Regions from separate parts of the Paenibacillus sp. FSL W8-0186 genome, predicted to be linked through region 1. Evidence: riboswitches for the same ligand, from Rfam matches in the RefSeq annotation. Region 1 holds a riboswitch; each other region holds the start of a gene.
The links. Region 1 has a riboswitch for cobalamin ahead of metE (5-methyltetrahydropteroyltriglutamate--homocysteine S-methyltransferase). Riboswitches for the same ligand answer to the same signal wherever they lie in the genome.

Region 1 (5,495 bases):
CGAACCTCTGCCGTCTGCGGAAAGCTGCCGATGGTCGTCGTCGGAAGCAGCGGCAAATGCCATTTCTCTTTCTGTTTTTTGCGGCGAATGGCGAACGCGCTTCCCCTCGAGGCCGGTTCAGAGGCGATTTTCTCTACCGCGGCCGCTACGTTTGCCCGGTTGCGGGCTGGATCCTTGGCCAGATTATCGAGAGCGATGCGATTGCTTTCGAATAACCCCTTCACACTATCAATACCTGTACTCACCGCAGCGCTCAATGCGGCGACTTCATCCAGCTTCTCTTCGGCAAAGGACAAAGCGTCGCGAAGCACTCGCACCAGCGTCTGCTCCTGCTTAGCCGACACGGGCACATGCAGGAGGCTGCAGGACGGCTGCACGATAATCTCGGAATCCGCAGCCACTTCCAGGATTTCAAGTAACAGCTGCTTCTGGCGGTACAAGTCCGTGCGCCAAATATTGCGTCCATCGACCATGCCCGCTCCAAGCGTCTTGCCTGCCGGGAATCCATATTTACGCAGCGCAGCCAGGTTGCCGTCCAGCCCGTGTATGAAGTCAAGTCCGATACCGGCAACAGGCAAAGACACGACCTCCTCATAACGGTCCACCGCTTCGAAATACGTTTGCAGCAGAATGGAAACTTCCGGAGCCTCACGCTGAATTGTTTCGTAAATGGCTCTTGCCCGCGTTATATCCTCGGCCGACACAGAGGTCACCAAAGACGGCTCGTCTAATTGAACCCAGGCTACACCTTCTGCGGCGAGCTCTTGAAGCACTTGAACGTATAGCGGCAGCAGCTGCTCGACCCAATGGTCCCACTCCGTCGCTTCGTTAAACCCTTTCGATAGCTTGAGGAAGGAGTACAGCCCGATCAGCACAGGTCTTCCATCGATCCCCAGTTTTTCCTTGGCTTCGCGGTAAGCAACCAGCGGACGGTTTACCGTTAGCTGCGGTTTTCTGCCGCCTAGCTCTGGAACAATATAATGATAGTTCGTGTTGAACCATTTCGTCATTTCACTGGCCGGCGCTTCTTTATTTCCCCGGGCGATGGCATAATACGTGTCCAGAGATACCTCGCCGCCGCTATAGGAGAACCGCTCCGGGACAAGGCCGAACATAGCGGCCATATCGAGGACATGATCGTAATACGTAAAATCGCCTACAGGGATGATCTCGATCCCCTGATCCCGCTGCTTCCGTAAATTATGAAGCCGTATTTCCGTTAATTGCCCGTGCAGCTGCTGCTCGTCCAGTTTGCCAGCCCAATAGGCTTCAATCGCTTTTTTCCATTCCCGTTGTCCGCCGATTCTCGGATAACCTAAATTTCCGCTTTTTACCGTATAACTCATTCACAATTCCTCCCCAGTGTATATTCTTCCAATAACAAAAAGGTCCCCTATAGCTGGAACGGCTAAAGAGGACCCTCGTCATACTGCGCGATGGCTCAAATCTTTAACACCTCCCTATCTCCCGTAGGTACAGCAGTGCTGACAGAACAGGCAGGTCTCCTGGCTTCAGAATCATAACTGGACAGCTGCCTTCCCAATGACGGATCATCAGTGGCACCCATGCTTCCAGCTCCTCTGTTACAGTGGCGGGACCGCGCCGGCATTGCACCGGACTTCCCTTTTAAGCTTCAATCGACGGCGATTGAAGCACCTGTTCCCACAATATTCGGTTATGAATATAAAATTTATGTTACTTCATGTTGTCAAATAATACAATACAAATCGGATTAGTCCTAGAATAAACATGCAATATTTATGCACAAAACTCAATAATTATCGGCAACAGCCTTGTTCAGCATACCGATGCAGCGGTCTAAATCGACCTTAACCTGCTTTTTGTACAGCTCGGCCTTCTCAAGTCCGTCATCGGTAAAATGATAGAGTACGATTTCTTGGAAATCCACGCTGGGATCATTCCCTTTCAGATGCTTCGTGCGATACAGTACCCCTTCCTGCACGAGCTCATGAAGGGCCCGGTATATTTCGCTCTGCGGAGGAACATAGCCAAACGGCTTAAACTCTTCCTTCAACTCTTCAAGCATCTGGTAACCGTAGCCCCTTCGCTGCTCTACCATCGAAATCAGATAGAGCTTGATATATGCCCGCTGTGCAATCATAAAGGCCATCGTTCCACCTCCTGCTCTTTCTTCAAAGTATAGAACAGCTGTGAATTTTTCACAATAGCCGTCTAACCTGCTCTTTTATTACGATAGATTAGCTGCTAAGTGCGTAGAAAGAAGCAGGATTGGCAAACAGGAGCAAAATAGCTTTTTGGGGTTTCTATTGTGAATTTTTCATATGATGAAATTTGATAAGTTGGAGCTAACTTTCGATCCAACCTTGCTCCAAAGCATATCTCGTCAATTGCACGCGATTTTCCAAATGCAGCTTTTGCAAAATGTTTTTCAAGTGGTTTTTGACCGTCTGATCGGATATTTGCAGTTCCTTGGCGATTTCCCGGTTGGTCAGCCCTTTGGCGACCCAGTCCAAAATCTCGCGTTCCCGGCTCGTAAGCGGGTGATCGGCGCTGTTATTTTTCTTGGACAGCGGAAATTCCTGAAGAATCCGGAAAGCCAGCTCACTGGACAGCGGGGCTTCGTCACTGGCGACCGCCCGCAAATATTGCAGCCAGGTGCCCGGCTCCAGGTTCTTCAGCAAATAGCCCTGCGCTCCCTGCTTCAGCGCTTCAAACAGATGAGCTGCATCGTCGGAGACGGTGATCAGCACAATTTTAACGTAAGGATATTTCAGCTTAATTTCCCTCGTTGTTTCCAAACCGTCTTTGCCTGGCATATGGATATCCATCAATATAAGATCGGGCATCCACAGCTCTGTCTGCAGCAGGGCTTCGTCTCCATTGTCGGCATACCCGATAATTTCAAAGCTGTCATCGTCCGACAATATTTCACCGATGGCCTCGCGGGCATGGGGATGATCGTCAACGACTAACACTCTTACCTTCATGGCCTTGTCTCCTTCATAATCATGTTAGTTGTGCTTGCTTCAAGCTGGTGGCGTACTCCACCGAATATACGCCATAGGTCTAAGCCTGGCAAGCTTTGCGGCAATGCAAATACCAGGGATCCTCATTCCATGCCGAACAGGTCCGAGCCGAGGAAGTCTTGGAAATGAGACAAATTCTGCACATACCATAAACAAACAGGACGCAAAAATGCAAGGTACAAAAATAGAGCCCGAGAGCATCCGCTTCGTCTTGCGGATGGCTGCCCATGGCTCCAAGCTTCCAGTTATATATTCCGTAAATAAATGGTTCATTTCGGGCGCACTCGATTCGTCGCCGTGGCCTGAAGCGGGTCATCCGGCCAATAATGCTTCGGGTAGCGGCCCTTCAAATCCTTCTTCACCTCGAAATAAGCGTAGTCCCAAAAACTCCGCAAATCGGCCGTAACCTGCACAGGACGCCTGGCTGGTGACAGCAGGTGCATGATGACCGGGACCTTTCCATAGCCGATGCGAGGCGTGTCCATCATGCCGAATAGCTCCTGCAGACGGACTGCGGCATATGGCTCTCCTTGATCATAATGGATCTGAACTCGGGAGCCGCTGGGTACTGTCAAATGCGTAGGCGCCTGTGCATTCAATTCCTGCTTCAGCTCCCACCCCAGCTCATTATCAAAAATCGCCGCCAGGGACAGGGACTGCAAGTCCGATCGTTTGCGAAATTGGACGATGTAAGGCGCGAGCCATACTCCCGCAGATTCCGCCAAAGCTTCGTCAGAGAAATCCGGCCAGCGCTCGCTCAGCTTGCGGAGAAATCCGATTCGGGCCTGCAGCTGCCGAGCCTTGTCGTTCCAAGGCAGAATCTCCACGCCAAGCGTTGATACGGCATGCAGCAGCGCCTTCGTAAAATCCTCGGCTACAGGCTGAACCGGCTGTTCCCGAAGCACAATCGCCCCTAGCGTCTCCCGCAGACGAACGCGGACGGTCCCTGCTTCCTCATCCCATTCCGCCTGTCTCTCTTCCTGGATATGCTCACCGTAATACTGCTTCAAATCATCCCGTTCCAGGGGAGCAGCCAATAAAATCCGCCCCTCTGTCCCTTCATCGTCAACTTCTGCAATAGCTAGATAGGGAGATTCTCCAAGATGCTGCTTCCTGGCGAAAACAGCGCCGCGGCCGCTGCGCAGCAAATATCTGCCATCAACTCTGCGTTTGGCGATCCGGTCTGGATATGCAAACGACACCAGCAGGCCGCAAGCCTCAAACCATTGCTCTTCTCCCGCTTGCGCTAATTCCTTGATCCCAAGCCTCCGCTCATATTGGACGCTAACGGCTGCCACTCGCTGAAGATCGCGTTCGTCCGCCTGAAGCAACGGGACTCCCGTGCTCCGGGACAATCTTTCCTTCCCCATCAGCAGAGCCAGCCGGCTGCGGATATCGTTGTCTTCACCCGCACCAGCCGCTCCTCTGAACAAATCGCGCTCCTCCAGAAGCGCGGCCAGACGGCAGGCCGGCCGGCCCAGTCCCAAATCCGCCGCCTTCAGCAGCATATGGGCCAGACGCGGATGCAGCCCAAGCTCGGCCATCCTGCGCCCATGCCCGGTAATGCGCTCTTCGCCGTCAAGCGCTCCGAGCTGCTGCAGCAGCCGCACGGCCTGCCGGTAAGGCGCCGCAGGCGGCGGATCAAGCCAGGCGAGCTCTTCCGGCGAGCCCGCCCCCCAGGCCGCCAGCTCCAGGGCGAGCGGCGTGAGATCCGCCTCCAGCATCTCCGGCGCCGTACGCTCGGGCAGCAGCCGATCCTCCGCTTCGCTCCAGAGGCGGTAACACACGCCGGGCGCCGTACGCCCGGCCCGCCCCCGCCGCTGGTCAGCGGAGTCCCGGGCTGCCCGCACGGTGACCAGCCGGCTCATGCCGGTGCGCGGGGAGAACAGCGCCGTACGCCGCAAGCCGCTGTCTATGACCACCGTCACGCCCTCGATCGTCAGGCTTGACTCCGCGATCGACGTGGCAAGCACCACCTTGCGCTTGCCTGGCGGCGCTGCCGCTATCGCCCGCTGCTGCTGCTCCGCAGGCAGCGCGCCGTATAGCGGCGCCAAGAGCACATCGCCTGGCACGTCAGGTGCCAGCGACCGCTCCACCCGGCGAATTTCCCGTGCGCCGGGCAAAAACACCAGCAAGCTCCCGTCGTGCTGCTCAAGCGCGCTGCGTACCGCTCGCGCCACTGCCTGCTCCAAAGGAGCTTGGCCTAATGGCCCTGCCGCGTACCTGGTCTCCACCGGGTACGTCCGCCCCTGGCTGCGGATGACGGACGCGCCGCCTAACAGCTCGGACAACGGCCCCGGATTTAGCGTTGCCGACATAATCAAGAGCCGCAAATCGTCCCGAAGCAGCTCGCGGCTCTGCAGCGCTAAGGCGAGACCGATGTCGCCATGCAAATTCCGCTCGTGGAACTCATCAAAAATAATCAGCCCGACCCCCATCAAGGCCGGGTCATGCTGCAGCATCCGCGTCAGAATGCCTTCCGTTACA
Region 2 (5,495 bases), 2.8 Mb from region 1:
CCGCCGTTGCCAGGAGGGGTACCGCCGTTGCCCGGGCTGCCTCCTTGTCCAGGAGTATCCTTAGTCTTCAGGTCATAGGCGATAAACTCCGTGAAATGCGTTGTCTTGATGACTAAATCCCCGCGGTCATCTGCGTAGGCATATACCGCATCCGCCCTTGCCGAGGAGTCGTTGTATTTCGGAATTGGATGGAAGCTTCCATCGCTGCCGATCCAGCCGGCCTGCCTGCTGCCCTGCCCAATCAGCTTCAACGTGACATGACGGCTGAAATCAATCCGATCACTGCCGCCGATCTTCACGCGAATCGCAATCTGAGTAAGTTCCTCGTTCGTTAAAGACAATACGGCGTTTACCTTATTGATCAACGAATTATCCGTGGAGCTCAGCTTGCTCGGCAGTTGAATCTGGCGGTTCCAGCCTGATGAAATGACCTCAGTATTTGGTGCAATATCGAAATACGTACTGTCCGTAACTGAAGTGACCTGCGGCAATTGCGCTTTGGTAAACTCTAGGATGACTTTCTCTTCTGTCAACGGATCTCCATATGACCCGTTCTCAAAATGAGTCTCGCTGTCCGGAACATAAATAATCCGTTCGTGAATCGGCCCGGGGGAAGCCGGAACAACTACGTTCACTGCCTCGCTGTCGCTTTGCCCGGTCAAGGCCCCTGCCAATGCCTGCACGGATATTGTGCCTTCGGCAGCTTGGCCTGTAAGGACAATGTTGGCCAGCTGGTTATTGAGCAGGGTTACGCCCGCAACCTGCAGCCCTGTCGCACCAGTGTCAATTAGCCAGTGATTGGCCTGCTCTGCAGCCGACGTAAACGTATCTCCTACCAGCTTGATTTCAATCGCCGGGTTCAAGGCTCCATGACTGATTTCAGATGCTGCTGGCGCTATGCTCGCCCAGCGGCTGTAATAGAAATGTACCTGATCGCCGGGCTGAATGACATAATCGCCCGCTCCGACAAAAGGAGCAACACCATTGACATTGTACATCCAGCCGTCCCAGCCGCCTAAAGTTCCGGCGGCCTGTCCGCCAATCGCCGTGACGTAAGCATTGCTGCCGCTGCCCGTAATGCTGTAGCTGATCGGCGGCACAGCAGTATCCAGACCCTGCTTCATCACATCAAGCGCTGTAACTTCTCCGCCGTTCGAGGCCACCGTAACAGTCTGAGGCGCATACAGCTCCCCGTCCATTCCGGTCACTTGCAGCTGTGCCGATACACCCGTCTGAACCGGCGTCGCTTCAGCAATACGATACCAGGTCGACTGCCCATACTGGATGTCGAGCAGTGCAATAAGCGCCTGCTCCGTAGACATACTGTTCATTCTCGCGTCGGCCGCTTTCCATTTGAAGGAACCATCAGCCAGCTGGAACAGCGCATAAGCATCCAATACCGAATGGCCGTTCTTGATCCACTCGGAGGATAACGCATCGTCGCCTACAGCCACCAGTCCGGACACTGTAGTCGACAGACTATTCGAGTTGTCTCCGGATCCCCATGTCCCGGGTGAGTTAAACCCGCCATGATCGAGCTGCCGCTGCTTCAACAGCTCCTTTGCGCGCTGAATAGCGCTGTCCACCGCGCTCTGCCCCTGGTATTTGCCAAGCGCCAGCAGCGCCATACCCGTCATGTCCGTATCGCCGGACGACCCAGTCGGTGTTAAACCGAATCCGCCATCCGCATATTGGCAAGACAGCAAATAGTCTAAAGCTTTCTTCGCCGCCGCCGCATCCCATGTGCCTACGTCCGCGCCGAGTTTGACCCCGGCATCCATAGCAAGCATGGCCCAAATATGCTTGTTAACGCCGCCGATCGCCCCTGTAGCAGGATTCTGCTGTGCTGCGAGCTCAGCCCATAAATTTCGATCGGTCTCCCAAGCATGCGCCGGATCTTTCCCCATAGCCAGCAGCCCGAATATGTATCTGATATGCTCGGTTCCCCCGTTATTGGCCGCTAAATTAGGCGCCGTCGTCTCCCAGGAAGGCAATCTCCAGCTCCCATCCTGCAGATCTTCTCCTGCGCCCCATAAAGCTACCAGCTCCCACCAGGACTCGATTCGTTTCGTCGAGCCGGCATCACTATACTGCTTGGCATAGTAATCCACAGTGCTCGCAATCATACTGTTCAGCTGCGTGTTGCTGGTTCCTCCTGCCGCCTTGGCGAGCTGAGGATTCACTAGAGACAACAGCAGCATGAAGCTCATCCATAGAGGCAAGCTTCTCTTCATCCAATTCTTCCAACTGTTCAACGTCCGCTCTCCTTTACTATTCTTTTTTGTGGACAACAAAAAAACACCTTTCCCATAGAGAAAGATGTTTCCGAAGATTTGTCCGTGTAACACTATACACACTCGGCTGCTCCAATGCTAATTACGACAGCAGCACGAATAAACATCTCCATCTCATCCTCGTGAGAAATTACAGAGCCCTTACACGGCAGGTCTCCTGGCTTCGCATCATCGCTTCAACTATCCCCTTCCCGTTGATATGTTCAACAGTGGTTTTATGATAGTCAGCTCTGCGTTACAGTGGCGGGACCGCGTCGAATTTTCATCGAACTTCCCTATTAAGCTGCGTCATAATACATTATGGGCAGCACCGTATAAGTAGAATATAAAATTGATTGATTCCGGGTTATTGTATCAGATTTCACGGGTTTAGACAAAGGTTTTTCTGCATTATTATCACGAAAACGGTAATTGGGCCAATTATCGCTAAATTTGTTCTGACCCAGCCGCTTTCTTCATATAACCCGTTAGCCTTCCCCGGCTTAATCAAACCGCTGCGTCTTGTACCACTTGCTTTCCCGATGCATGATTTTGTCCATAATCATGTTATAAGAGGCACGGAGTGAAATGACAAGGAATAGCTGTGCGTAAGTAAAATACGTAATACAGGACAGAACGAAGTTCCGGACGTTGCTCTGCCCGATATCGGAAGCCAGGGCAAGGTTGATCTGCAGCACGTACAAATAATACATCAGCGCCCAGGCGAAGATCAGATAAATGTACACATCGCCTTCAAATTGAAAGGGAGACATGACCTCCGGTTTAAATAAAGCGATGAGCCAGTAAGCGATGTTGACGACAATGATTAGATCGGAAATCACGATCGTGACCAGAAACCAGAAATAGCTGGCCATATAATAAAGGACATGCAGCTTGATGCGCCAGCTCGAAGGCTTGAACAAGTGGTGAAAATTGTCCAGTACGACCTGGTAGTTCCCTTTGGCCCATCGCTCGCGCTGCTTCATATATACGGATAGCTGCTCCGGCTCCTGCTGGTAAGCCTCGGCCTGCGGGGCCAGCGCAATAAGCTGGCCCCTGGAGAGAATTTCAAACGAAATGGCCGTATCCTCGGTCAGCGCCTGCTCGTCCCAACCGCCGATTTCTTTGATCAGCGACGTTTTGATAATAAAGTTCGTGCCCGGTATTGTCCCCAGCTTGAACAGCTCCCACATGCCGGTATGGAGCACCCGCTGCATCGTCACCAGCTCCAAATTGATGCACCTGGATAAGAAGTTCTGCCCCCGGTTCCGGGCCTTGTTGCGTCCAAACACCGCCCCGTACAATTCCGGCTCCTCCATCGCCTTCTGCACGAGAAAGAGCAGCGAATTTTTCTCCGGCGCAGCGTCCGCGTCAAAAATGCAAATCCACTCCCCGGTGGCATGCTCCAATGCATCGTTCAAGGCGCCTGATTTGCCGCCCGTTCCTTTACGCTCCATGATGAAGAAGTCCCGATGCTGGTACTTGGGCTGAGCCTTAAGCGCCTTTAGCCGCCCTGCTGTATTATCCGTGCAGTTATCCGCCACGACGATAAACTGGATTTTGTGCTCGGGATAGTTCAGATGGAGAACATGCCTCGCCGTAGCCGTGATGACAAGCTCTTCGTTGTGGGCCGGAACGATCACGGTCACCGTGGGGAAGCCTTCCATATCTGCAGGCATTGTCAACGGCGTTATGCTCTGCCGCCATACAAAGCGAATGGCTCCGGTCATGATGATGATCGATTGAAATACGGCAATCCAGATGCTAACCATGCACAGTATCAACAATACATCAGCCACTGAATTTCCCCCGATCATATTTTTTATTTACTCTGTTCCGAAATACAAGGGTAGCAACCGTTAGAATGACAACAGTCACCGCAAATATGAAGCTGACTCCAATACATAATGGAATGAACCAGTCGACGTACGACGCCATAAGCAAATCGGGCACCTCCCTCCCGAATCCGGGGCAATCCCTCTAGCAATCAAATGTACTCCCCTATTAAATCCGTTTCGGAATATCTCTCCAGTGCAGCGATAATTGCGTCGATATCCTTATACTTGCTGAACTGCTCCTTCTGGTATACGATCGTGCCTGCACGAATGACGAGCTTAAGGGGGCGCCCATTCCTATCCAGGAAATGAATATCCATCAGGGCCAGCTTGATCCGATCCGCCAACGCCTGCAGGAAGTCGTGGTCGGTCATCGGGCACAGAATGATAAACCTGCCCTGTTCCAGGGAAAATTTATAATCTTCATAACGGATCTGAGTCTGAATAATGCCCGATAGCTCCTGCAGAAGCAGGGCATAACGCTGCGAACCTAGCGATTCCTGCACAAGCGGTAGAAAATCGATTTTGAACATCGCCATACAGAAGCTGTAGTGTTCGGAATACCTGTTGGCCAAATTGGACTGCTTGACCACAATTTCGGCCAGCGCCTCTTTGTTGCCGAGGGCCGTATCGAGATCAACCTGCGGTGTACGCTGCTCCAGTTCTGCCAGCCGCTGGATGATGATCTTGCTGCGAATTAACGCCGATTTGATTACAGCGGCAATACCGACATTGGCCGGTACAAGCAAAATCCACAAAAAAGCCAAAACATCCAGACGCCCAAAAGTCGACAACCATACAAAATAACCGACCAGGAACACGAATACTCCGACGACGGACACCCCTAATGGAAGTAACAGCCCGATCAGCAGCGCCGCCAAGGCCGCGATGCTGAACGCAAATTCAGCCCCGGTATAGCTCTGCTCAAGATAAACGTTGAGAAAGACGAAGAACTGCTGTACGATTGCCAGCAAAATAAGCAGGATATAGCCCGATGCCATGCGATACGCCGGTATGTTGCGCCTCATAATCAACCTTCCTTCTATGTCGTCATCAGCCCAAGGAGAGTTCTGGCTTACAATCCATGGTGTAAAAAAATAGGCATCCCCATATAAAGCCTCATACGGGAAGTGCCGGATATTTCGATCTTTTAATACTATATTCTACAGATCCAAACTATACACTTTCTGAACAATTACCCTAAATTAAGGATTTTGCATAGCTGTCTCGGCAAGTAAGGGAAGAATATTATCAAAAAAATGGGTGTTCTTGCTAAATACATATCCGCCAGAGTAGGATGCGTCCTTATTTTTAAGGGATATCATTTGTTTGTTTAACTGCTTGGCCCATTCCTTATCCCCGCATTCCAAGGCTAGCAGTATGGCAA
Region 3 (5,495 bases), 1.7 Mb from region 1:
TGCAGCAGCAGGCGTGTGATGTCTTTGCGGGTCGCGATATCCAGGTTCGCGGTCGGCTCGTCGAGCAGAATCACGGACGGATTCATCGCGACTCCGATCGCCAGCGAAGCGCGCCGCTGCTGACCGCCGCTGAGCAGCCGGCCGTCCCGGTGCTGCAGCTCGGTCAGTCCGAAGCTCTCGAGTATGGCGTCTACCTTCTCCTTATATCCCTCCACCCGGCGAGCCTTAAGAAAGAACTCCACATCCTTGCGGATCGAATCCTCAATGAACATCTCCTCCGGATTTTGATAAATGTAGGTCACTGTATTGGCGAGCTGCTCGGGCGTCGTTGCAGCCGTATCCATTCCTTTGACAACGATCCGGCCGCTTTCAGGCTTCGTTACCCCGGTGATCAGCCGCATGAAGGAGGATTTCCCTGCCCCATTGTTGCCAACGAGGGCCACCAGATCCCCTGTTCTGAACGTTACACTGACATCCCGAAGCACATTCTTACGCTCCCGGCTCACCGTCCGGTAGGAGAAGCGGACATGCTTGGCTTCAATGATTGGGTCTGCGTCCGTGTTAACGCCCATATTAACGCCAGTGTTAGCTTCAGTATTAACTTCAGTAACACCAGCATCAGTACCTTCAACAGGGATCCCGACCAGTTCGCCGCATTCCCCCTGCAGCTCCAGCTGCTGCTGTCGCTGAAAGTAAGCCGCCGCCTCGTCAAGTGTAATCGGATACGGTGCGAGATGCGGCAAGCCAAGGCCGAACTGGCCAAGGTTAGGCCAACTACCATCTATCCCGGCAGAATCCCGTTCTCGGGTTTTAGCGATCTGGGCGGCGGCCTGGGTGACCTGAGGCGGATAAATGTGGCTGGACCGCAGCTGCTCCAGCTCTAGAAGCGCCTCCTCTACCGGCTTCGACCATACGGCCCGGCCTTGATCCATCAGCACGACCTGCCTGCAATATTCCGCAATAAACTCCGTATGATGCTCGATAACGATAATCGTCTTGCCATGCTGCTCATTCAGACGGCTCAGCAAATCATAGATCTCCCTGGCATGGCAAGGATCAAGCTGGGCGACGGGCTCATCAATAATCAGGATATCCGGATCCAGCGAGATTGCCCCGGCAAGCGCCAGCTGATGCTTCTGCCCCCCGCTAAGCTGCCAGATGAATTCCTTCGGGTCTACCGTCAGATCCACCAAGCGCAATGCCCGCAGCCCGCGTTCCAGGTAATCCTCGAACCCGTAATTCAGCGGAGCAAAGCTGGCGTCGTCCAGCACGGTCGGACGGATAAGCTGATTCTCGAAGTCTTGGTAGACGTAACCGACATGGCGCGACAAACGGGCAACATCATGCTCCAGCGTCTGCAGCCCGTTCACACGGACGCTCCCCTCGAAATCCCCGACATAATAGTGGGGTATTAGTCCATTCAGTGTTTTGCACAGCGTTGATTTCCCGCTCCCATTTCCACCGATAACGGCGACGAAATCACCGCGCTTAATCTGCAAGGACACTCCGTTTAGCACCGGAGCCTCCGCGCCCGGGTATGTAAAAGTCACGTTGTCGATCGATACGATCCAATCGGGCTCCGCTCTCTCCGCCTCCCGCAATAGAGTCCTGTCTTGATACATGCTTCAACCTCCACTCTGATTAGATCCCGGTGCCTGCCGTACCCGAACGTTTTCCTCTGCGAACCAGCAGCCAGATCGTAAGGCATGCCACCGCGGCGGCAGCGCCGATGCTGACCCAGATGAACCAGCCGCCAATGCTCTCCAGGAAGTCGGCATCCCATTCAACGAGTGCCATATCCGATTCCGCCAGGAACTCCGCAGCAGCCGCCAGAACAGCCAGTATTACGGATACAACGATCAATCTGGGAGCCATAATTTCAGCGAATGAATATTTCATCTTATTATTTCTAGGCTTCATGCCAAGGAGCGGTTCGATTTTCCCATACAAGCGCGGCACAAGATACAGTGTCGGCAGCAGCGCAAACAGAATTCCTGAGAACAGCACATCGTTCAAAAAAGCCACTCCCTCAACAACTACCACGCTCTCCGCCAAGCCCGGCACCGCCTCGAACTCCTCCACACCGATCCATACCTTGCCGATATCGACCGCGCAGCTAATAAATTGGTGGATGATGACTCCCATCATTGCTGCGACGCCAACCTGCCTGCGGTTCTGCGGATCGTTCACCAGCGTCCCGGCGATGAACATCGCCAGGGAGAAGCCGATGAACTTCTCCAGCTCGCCAAGCCCGCCGAATTGCCCCAGCATAATCTCCCCGAAGATGACTTCGCCCAGTGCTGCCCCGACGGCTGCGTAGAACGGATGGAACAAAATGCACAGCGTCAGCGGAATAAAAGCGAAATACTCGACGGACAGTTCGATCGGTCCCAGCCGAACCGACGGAATCAGCTCGGTGATCATATTCGATAGACCGTACAGCGACATGGATAGAATGAATACCATCATTTTCTGGGACTGGGTTAATACATACCTTTGCCTTAATTGAGCCACTTACTTCCCCTCCTGGTTTCAGATAGCTCCACTATAGGAGGGATTTATTAAAGCTGCTTCTATATCTTGTAAATCATATGTAAAAATTATTTCATCACTTTATTTAATGTAAAAAATATATCATTTCAGGCTAGATTCTCATTACCGCCCCCCTGCAGATATGTTAATCTAAAGCTATCAATTCATTCGAAGGAAGAGAGGCCAACCTCATGAACTTGGACTGGAATTTAGAAACCTTATCCCCGGGTCAATATAAAATTGCCGACTATATCCAGAAGAATATGCAAACTGTCCTCTTTCTGACCGAACAGGAAATCGCGGACAACTTGGGACTCAGCATCGCCTCCGTATCGAGGTTTTGGCGTTCTGTCGGATTTAAAAATATCAAAGATTTCAAAAACCAGCTTCGCGAGCATCTGGAGGTTACCCCTGCCGCCAAGATGAAGAACATCATGGATAGAGCCAACGCGGCATCCTTTCCCGGACAATTTCTTGCCTCCAGCATCGAACATCTGGAGAGCACGCTGCAGCATTATTCACAGGAAGCATTTGACGCCGCTGTGGATGCGCTTGTCACGGCGCGCAGAGTATATTTGTACGCTCCGGGTCCCTCGTCCGGCCTCGCCCAGCTGATGCATTACCGCCTCAGCCGCTTCGGCCTGTCCATCCATCGCCTTGATCGCGGAGGCAGCGAGCTGTTCGAGGATCTGCTTCATATAACAGGCGAAGACGTCGTTGTTCTCTTCGGCTTCGTCCGTCTGCTGCCGGAAGCCAAGGTGATCACAGATCATGCCAAGCAATGCGGCTACCGCACGATACTCATTACCGATCGCCTTGTCTCCGACTTCTCGGGCCAATGCGACATGACCCTGTATGCCAGCCGGGGCGAGATTTGGGAATTCCATTCGATGATCGCCCCGACCTTCCTGGTAGAGAACCTGATCGTTGCCGCCGGGATGAGAAACCAGGAGCAGCATCTGCGCAAATTAGAGCAGTTGAACCAGCTGCGCAAAAAATACGATCATGAACTGCCGCGATAAATGTTCACAATTTTTCTGCATCTCCCACTCGCCGCATCAGGGTTGCTTTCACCTGTTTTTTCATGATTTTTCATCCTTCAGCTAGTGAAGATGACTGTTTACAAACACTACATATTGGGGTAATGTAAGTTGCAGACAACCAAATATAGTGGAATCGGGTGATCCAGCCCCCTATTTCTCGGCTGGGGCTTAAAAGGGAAGTGCGGTGCAATTCCGCTGCGGTCCCGCCACTGTGACCGGGTGCATGCAAGAGCTTGCCAAGGCTCCTTGCAGCGCTTCACTGACAGAATGCCACTGCAGATATTAACCATCTGCGGGAAGGCGTCAGTGAAGAAGTCCGGAAGCCAGGAGACCTGCCCGTTTCTGTATTTGACACCAAATACCAGATGAACCTGCGAGGAACAGGTAGGTGTCCGCTTGCAGCTTACATACGCATTCATCCTGCATTTCATAGGATGATCCAGGCATTTCTTCAAACGCGCATTCGGGCATTTCCAACCTTGTATGATCGGAAATGCCTTTTTATATGGTTGTAATGCGTAGTTTTTCGGGAGGGGAACTTTGTTATGGCGATGATGAACCCGGTTTATACAAGCCGCCAAGACATGCTGGATGAAGTGATTACATTAGGAGAAGAGATCGTTGCAAGCAGCAATCTTGAGGTGCTGCGGGAGAACGCCAACTTGAACGGCGAAAGCTTCTCTGGCAAAATGAGCAAATTCGGCAGCGAGTACGCGAAATGGTATGCGAACCATTTTGTCATGCCAAAGCCGCTCGTTCAGGCCATTCAGGACAATATCGTCTATGTGCACGATTTGGATCAATACGCGATCGGAACGACGAACTGCATCTTCATTCCGTTCGACAAGCTGCTGCGCGAAGGGTTCAACACCGGCAACGGCAGCGTAAGGCCGCCGAATTCGATCATGACGGCGATGGCGCTTGTGGCGATCATTTTTCAGTCCCAGCAAAATGCGCAATACGGCGGTGTATCCGCCAATAAGCTGGACCACGACCTGGCGCCTTATGTAACCAAATCCTTCGTCAAATATTTCCGCAAAGGATTGGACTACTTTGAAGAAGGAGACAGCGCAGCGGATTACGGTTTGATCACCATGGCTCGCTCTGATCTGCAGGCGCAGTATCCAAGGGCCTTCAAATATGCGGTTAAAGAGACCGAAAGCGAAACGCTGCAGGCCGCCGAGAGCCTCATCCACAATCTCAATACGATGTCGAGCCGGGCGGGCGGACAAATTCCTTTTACGAGCATCAACTACGGCACATGCACGTCGATAGAAGGGCAGCTCGTAATCAGTTCACTGCTGGCCGCAACGATGCGCGGACTTGGCAGCGGCGAGACACCGATTTTCCCGATTCAGATTTTTAAATGCAAGCAGGGCGTGAACCAGCAGCCGGGCGAACCCAATTACGAACTGTTCCTGAAAGCAGCGGAATGCTCGGCCAAACGGCTGTATCCGAATTTCGCCAACCTGGACGCCCCGCTCAATCTGATGTATTACGATCCGGCGAACCCGGATACCGAATTTGCCACGATGGGCTGCCGCACGCGGGTGCTGAGCGACCGCTTCGGCCGCAACCACCTTTCCGGCAAAGGAAACTTGTCCTTCAACACCCTGAACCTGGTCAAGCTGGGCCTGGAGCACGGCATAGCGTTAGGACTGCGGCAGACCGCAGATGAACAAGGCTTCTACCGGGAACTGGAGCATTATATGGATATCGCGCTGGACGGACTGCTGCACCGCTTCCGGATTCAATCGTCCCAGAAAGCCAAGGCTTCCGACTTCATGATGCGCGAAGGTGTCTGGGAGGGCGGCGAGCAACTGAACCCCGAGGATACGGTGGGAGAGCTGCTCAAGCACGGCAGCCTGTCGATCGGCTTCATCGGGCTCGCAGAATGCATGAAAGCCATGTATGGTAAAC
Region 4 (5,495 bases), 870 kb from region 1:
GCGGCCAAATTTGGAACGGGTTATGTTTTTGGGCAGTTTATGAGCGAGCGTGACGGCGTAGACATACTGGCTGCCTATCGGGCGGATTTTACGCCCTCTGCGCTGCAAAGTGCGCCAAAGACGCTGCTGGCCGTTAGCGTAATTTGCGCAGGGACGGAGAGTGAAGCTGCCCATTGGGTCCAGGTGCTCGCTGAGACGGCGAGACAAACGGGGCGGGGTTCGTTCCGAAGCATAAGCGGTACGCCGCATAGCGTGCATAAGCAGCTTAAAGATATGCAGCTCGAATACGCCAATGAAGAATTTCTGATCGTTTGCCCTATTCCTGACTATGCGGCAAGGCTGGAATGCTACAGACTGCTGGCCGAGGCACTACGGGGGTTGGCGGTGTTTGACGGTGCGGAATAATGACCCGTATATCGCTGTAAAGGAAACTTGATCCCGTGCAGACGTGCAGAGGTGAGTTCAAGGTTAGGAGCGAGATTTATATGTATAAAGAAAACAGCTGCGGTTACATTTACACTTACGCCTGCCATGAGAATGAGCGGCGGCTATGCGAAATGGAGCTTACGGCTTTATTTGGACATTCGCCGAATACGGAAGGGTACATCGCAACGGACAAACGGATGGATCCGAGCCGCAGTCCATTTATTTCATACCGGATAGATATCCTGCTAACTGGCGGCGATCCGGGCAGCGTGACTTTGCAAGCGGCTGAGCTTGATCTTCAGGGTGCAACTTTTAAAGTCGTATGCATAAAGCGGGGCGGCATGCTTGCATTTAGCTATGAGGAGCAGCGCGAGCTCGAGCGGCAGATCGGCAGTCGTATTCGAGGTAAAGCGGATATGCGCACTCCCGAGGTGACGTTCGGCCTAATGCTCATTGACGGGAACTGGCTGCTTGGAATATGCCATGCGGCAGAGTCCGTTTGGCTGCGCCATAAAAGCAAACCGCGCAATTATTCCACAGGACTGAGCACGGCTGTCGCCAGGGCTTTGGTGAACATCGCGGTGCCCGAGCCGTACGCCGTCAAGGCCATCGACCCTTGCTGCGGAATGGGGAATGTGCTGATCGAGGCGTTATCAATGGGGATCGATATCGTAGGCCGGGATATTAACCCGTTGGCAGTCCGGGGAGCGAGAATCAATTTGTGCCATTTCGGATACGGCGATGATCGGGTCAGCCTGGGCGATCTGAATGAAATAGGCGAGCTATATGATGCGGCTATCGTGGACATGCCGTACAATTTATGCTCCGTGCTGTCACCCGTGGAGCGCGGCGAAATGCTGCGCAGCATAAGACGGTTTAGCCAGAGGACTGTCATCGTTTCCACGGAGCAGCTGGAGAAGGAGATAGTTGACGCCGGTTTTCGAATTCACGATTACGGAACGGTCAGCAAAAGTTCTTTTGTCAGACATATTTGGGTTTGCGGAGCTAATCGGTAAGGGATGAATGATTGTCATCTGTGCGGTTTTCCCCTATAATCCAATACAGACGAAGATGTATGAATGCCTATTGCCAAATGGAAAAACCGTAGGTCCCAAGGCGGCGCTTGTCCGCAAGCTTCCGCCACGGGTTAATAGGGAAGCCGGTGCAATTCCGGCACGGTCCCGCCACTGTAAACAGGGATGAAGCTCATTGTATGCCACTGTCATTCGTTAAACCCGCACTCTGCCTTACTTTGAAGGTACTTGCAGGAAAGGGACATGCGAAGATGGGAAGGCGAGCCGAATCGGCAACCTGGAGTCAGGAGACCTGCCTATGGGAATCAAGAGACGGTCCTTCGAGGAAAGGATACGTTCTGCTAAAAGAGTTATGCTGCGGACAAGCTGGGTGGCTTGTACCGTACATGGACTTGCTTGTAGACGTAGCCCGATCCTGAACGGATGGGGTTTTTTCCTGTCTTTTTGCTGTATTTCCATTGAGAACGGGCTTTTCATGTACAAATTATACGCCTTGTAAGGAGAGAGAGATTTCATGAACAAATTTAGAAAGTTCTGGGGCATTTGGCTTTTAGCGATCATGCTCGTCGTGATGGCTGGCTGCGGCAAGGATGCGGCAGGCACGAACACAGGAAATGCTCCAGCTCAGCAGGAACAGAACACTCAAACCGGACAGGGGGAGCAGGGGGATTCTGCGTCTGATGCGCAGCGCACAGTCTATCCGTTGACTGTGAAGGATGTTACTGGCGCGGAATTCACTTTCGAAGCCGCGCCGCAAAGAATCGTTTCGCTGGCTCCATCGGAGACGGAAGGATTATTCGCGCTTGGGCTGGATGAGCAAATCGTAGGTGTATCCGATGTCGACGATTATCCCGAAGCGGTGAAGGACAAGCCGCGTATGGGCGGGTTCCAGGTCAACGTTGAGGCGGTCATCGCTGCCAAGCCTGAACTGGTACTGGCCGGCAATCTGATCGATCCGGCTGCCGTAAAAAGCCTTACCGATCTCGGAATCAAGGTTTATCAATCGAATCCGACCAATCTGGACGAAACGCTGGCGAATATTAGAGCCGTAGGGGAAATTACCGACCGGCAAAAAGAAGCCGAGGAAGTTGTCGCCCAAATGGAGAAAGAACGCGATATGGTCTTGGATGCCGTTAAGTCCTTGACTCCGGATCAGAAAAAGAAAGTCTACATCGAGTTTTCGCCTGGCTGGACCGTTGGGAAAGGCGTGTTTATGGACGAGTTGATTACGCTGGCCGGGGGAGAGAACGTAGCTTCCGATCTGGAAGGCTGGAACGAAATCAATGAAGAGAACATCATTAAGGCCAACCCGGACGCTATTCTGTTTGCCAAAAATGTCGTCGACGAGAACAACAAGACGATTGGAGATATGATTAAAGCACGTGGTGGCTGGGATCAAATTACGGCCGTAAAAGAAGACCGTGTCATCGGCCTGGATGATAACCTGCTCAGCCGTCCTGGACCGCGCGTGACCCAGGGATTGATTGAAATGGCACGGGCCATTTATCCGGAATTGATCCAGCAATGATGAATAAATTGGCGGGATACGGAACGGCGGGTTTGGCACTTCTGGCTGTTACGCTGCTGGTCTGCATCGGCGTTGGTTCCGTTTTTCTGCCGACCGGCCAGATTCTCGGCATTTTGCTTCACCGCCTGCCATGGATCGGCAGTATGATTACGCCGGACTGGGACGTCTCGGCAGAGCAGATCGTTATGCAGGTACGGCTGCCGCGCGTACTGCTCGGCATGCTGGTCGGCGCTTCTTTGGCGGTGGCGGGGGCCGCATTTCAGGGCGTGCTGCGCAATCCGCTGGCAGACCCGTTTACCTTAGGCGTTTCCTCGGGCGCGGCGGTCGGTGCGGCTACGCTGATTTTCTTTGGTTGGCAGTTCTCCTTAATCGGCGTGTTTACGCTTCCGGTTATCGCGTTTATAACAGGGGCAAGCACACTGCTTGTTGTCATGTGGCTGGCCAGGGAAAACGGGAAAATTCCGATCGAAAGCCTTATTTTGTCGGGCGTGGTCATGCAGTCTTTTCTCGGTGCGATCGTTTCTTTTTTGACGGCCATGTCGAAAAAGACGGTGAACGAAATACTATACTGGACGATGGGAAGTCTCAGTTTGCGCGGATGGTCGTATACGATCATCCTTTTCCCTTATCTGGTCATTGGGCTGCTGTTCCTATGGAGCCAGGCCCGCAGCTTAAATCTGCTTGCGCTTGGTGAGCGGCAGGCATCCCATTCCGGGCTGAATGTTGATCGCACGAAGGTCTTGGTTTTACTCGTGGCAACGTTAATGAGTGCGGCGGCTGTATCCGTGTCTGGGGTTATCGGTTTTGTCGGCTTGGTTATTCCCCATATGATACGGCTGATCACGGGACCAGATTATCGGCTGATTATTCCGCTCTCCGCGCTTGGCGGAGGGATATTCATGATGTGGAGCGATTTGGCCGCCCGGACGGTATTGGCCCCAACGGAGATCCCTTTGGGCGTGGTCACGGCCTTCGTCGGCGCTCCGTTCTTTGCTTATCTGCTGTACCGCAATAAGAAGCGGAGAATGGAGGAGCTGCAATGATCGAAGTACAAGGGGTAGAGAAATCCTACGGACGCCAAACAGTGCTCAAGGGGATTGACTGGCAGGTGCAGCGGGGCGACTTCTGGGGAATTATCGGGCCGAATGGCAGCGGAAAGACGACGCTTCTGAACGTGCTGTCAGGCGTAGAGAGTCCTGAGGCGGGGGAGGTAACGCTGGACGGCAGGCCGCTGGCAGCCTACGGACGCAAGGCGCTGTCAAGGAGACTCGCCGTGCTTCAGCAGGACGGCTTGCCGCCGATGGCTTTTCCGGTGCGCCAGGTTCTGGAAATGGGGAGATTCCCTTTTCAAAATTGGCGCGGGAAGGAAGAAGGCAACGGTGCCGAGGCTTTGCTCAATGAAATTGTAAGCCGTCTGGATTTGCAAGGGCTGGAGAACAAGCCGCTGCATGTGCTCAGCGGCGGGCAAAGACAGCGGGTGGCCCTCGGCAAAGTGATGGCGCAGCAGCCGGAGCTTGTGCTGCTGGATGAACCGACGACCTACCTTGACATCCGCTACCAGATGCAGTTCATGGAACTGGTCTCGAGCTGGCAGAGGGCCGAACATTTAACGGTCGTTGCCGTGATGCATGATTTGAATTTGGCAGCCTTGTATTGCGACAAGCTGCTTGCTTTGCGGGATGGCAAAATCGTTGCCATGGGAACGCCAAACGAAATTATTACCCCGGAAATAGTGAAGTCTCTGTTTGAAGTGGATGCTTATTCGGTCATGCATCCGGATCGCGGCGTGCCCCAATTGCTGCTGCGTAGTGAACAGGGGACATGAGTGGGAGAAGCGAGGCGTGAGAAGTTAGGCATGAGTTATGAGTTATGAGTTATGAGTTATGAGTTATGAGTTATGAGGTGTGAGGTATGAGGTATGAGGTATGAGTGTGTGAGTATGTGAGTATGTGAGTATGTGAGTATGTGCTAGTATCTGTGTCCGTACCTGTACCGTACCTGTACCTTTACTTGTAAATGTGCCAGTATCATTGCCAGTATCATTGTCCGTGTCTGCTGTACCAGTGCCAGTACCTGTCTCTTGTGTCCGCTAGGTCGCTGAAAACTACGCAAACAGGTCAAATAGCGCCTTCTGAGTCCGTAAGCGAACCAGCAACCAGCGAGTTTGCAGCAACTTAGGCTACTGGTGCCCTGGCTAGTAGTTTTGCAACTCCCATGCCAGCGTAACGGACACAGGTTCCGCTATTTCACGAAAACCTCGGTTTACGGGCGGCTAACGGACCGTGGTTCCGCTAATATGCACCAATCATGGCTTTTTGCACAGAGTTGGTGCCAATAAGGTCTCCTGTGTCCGTTAGGTCGCTGAAAACAACGCAAACAGGTCAAATAGCGCCTCCTGTGTCCGTTAGCGAACTTGCAACCAACGAACTGCAACCAACGAGCCAGCAACCAACGAGTTTGTAGCGCCTTCTGTGTCCGTAAGCAAAGGTACCGCAAAACTTTCGACA

Region 2: another riboswitch for cobalamin. It lies ahead of MKX50_RS23845 (DUF4430 domain-containing protein); the one in region 1 lies ahead of metE (5-methyltetrahydropteroyltriglutamate--homocysteine S-methyltransferase).
Region 3: another riboswitch for cobalamin. It lies ahead of MKX50_RS03460 (anaerobic ribonucleoside triphosphate reductase); the one in region 1 lies ahead of metE (5-methyltetrahydropteroyltriglutamate--homocysteine S-methyltransferase).
Region 4: another riboswitch for cobalamin. It lies ahead of MKX50_RS07310 (cobalamin-binding protein); the one in region 1 lies ahead of metE (5-methyltetrahydropteroyltriglutamate--homocysteine S-methyltransferase).

What each region holds. Positions count from the first base shown of each region.
Region 1 covers NZ_CP150207.1:2,557,711-2,563,205, reverse strand. The annotation lists gene metE (5-methyltetrahydropteroyltriglutamate--homocysteine S-methyltransferase) at 1-1,346, opposite strand, end outside; cobalamin riboswitch at 1,478-1,675, opposite strand; gene MKX50_RS11550 (helix-turn-helix transcriptional regulator) at 1,772-2,131, opposite strand; gene MKX50_RS11545 (response regulator transcription factor) at 2,328-2,969, opposite strand; gene hrpB (ATP-dependent helicase HrpB) at 3,278-5,495, opposite strand, start outside.
Region 2 covers NZ_CP150207.1:5,328,653-5,334,147, forward strand. The annotation lists gene MKX50_RS23845 (DUF4430 domain-containing protein) at 1-2,255, opposite strand, end outside; cobalamin riboswitch at 2,424-2,624, opposite strand; gene MKX50_RS23850 (glycosyltransferase) at 2,777-4,072, opposite strand; gene MKX50_RS23855 (diguanylate cyclase) at 4,261-5,136, opposite strand; gene MKX50_RS23860 (glycosyl hydrolase family 8) at 5,314-5,495, opposite strand, start outside.
Region 3 covers NZ_CP150207.1:827,700-833,194, reverse strand. The annotation lists gene MKX50_RS03475 (energy-coupling factor transporter ATPase) at 1-1,622, opposite strand, end outside; gene MKX50_RS03470 (cell division protein FtsQ) at 1,642-2,514, opposite strand; gene MKX50_RS03465 (MurR/RpiR family transcriptional regulator) at 2,724-3,554, shown strand; cobalamin riboswitch at 3,694-3,930, shown strand; gene MKX50_RS03460 (anaerobic ribonucleoside triphosphate reductase) at 4,121-5,495, shown strand, end outside.
Region 4 covers NZ_CP150207.1:1,692,119-1,697,613, forward strand. The annotation lists gene MKX50_RS07300 (MsnO8 family LLM class oxidoreductase) at 1-405, shown strand, start outside; gene MKX50_RS07305 (RNA methyltransferase) at 486-1,442, shown strand; cobalamin riboswitch at 1,516-1,775, shown strand; gene MKX50_RS07310 (cobalamin-binding protein) at 1,975-2,988, shown strand; gene MKX50_RS07315 (iron ABC transporter permease) at 2,985-4,031, shown strand; gene MKX50_RS07320 (ABC transporter ATP-binding protein) at 4,028-4,813, shown strand.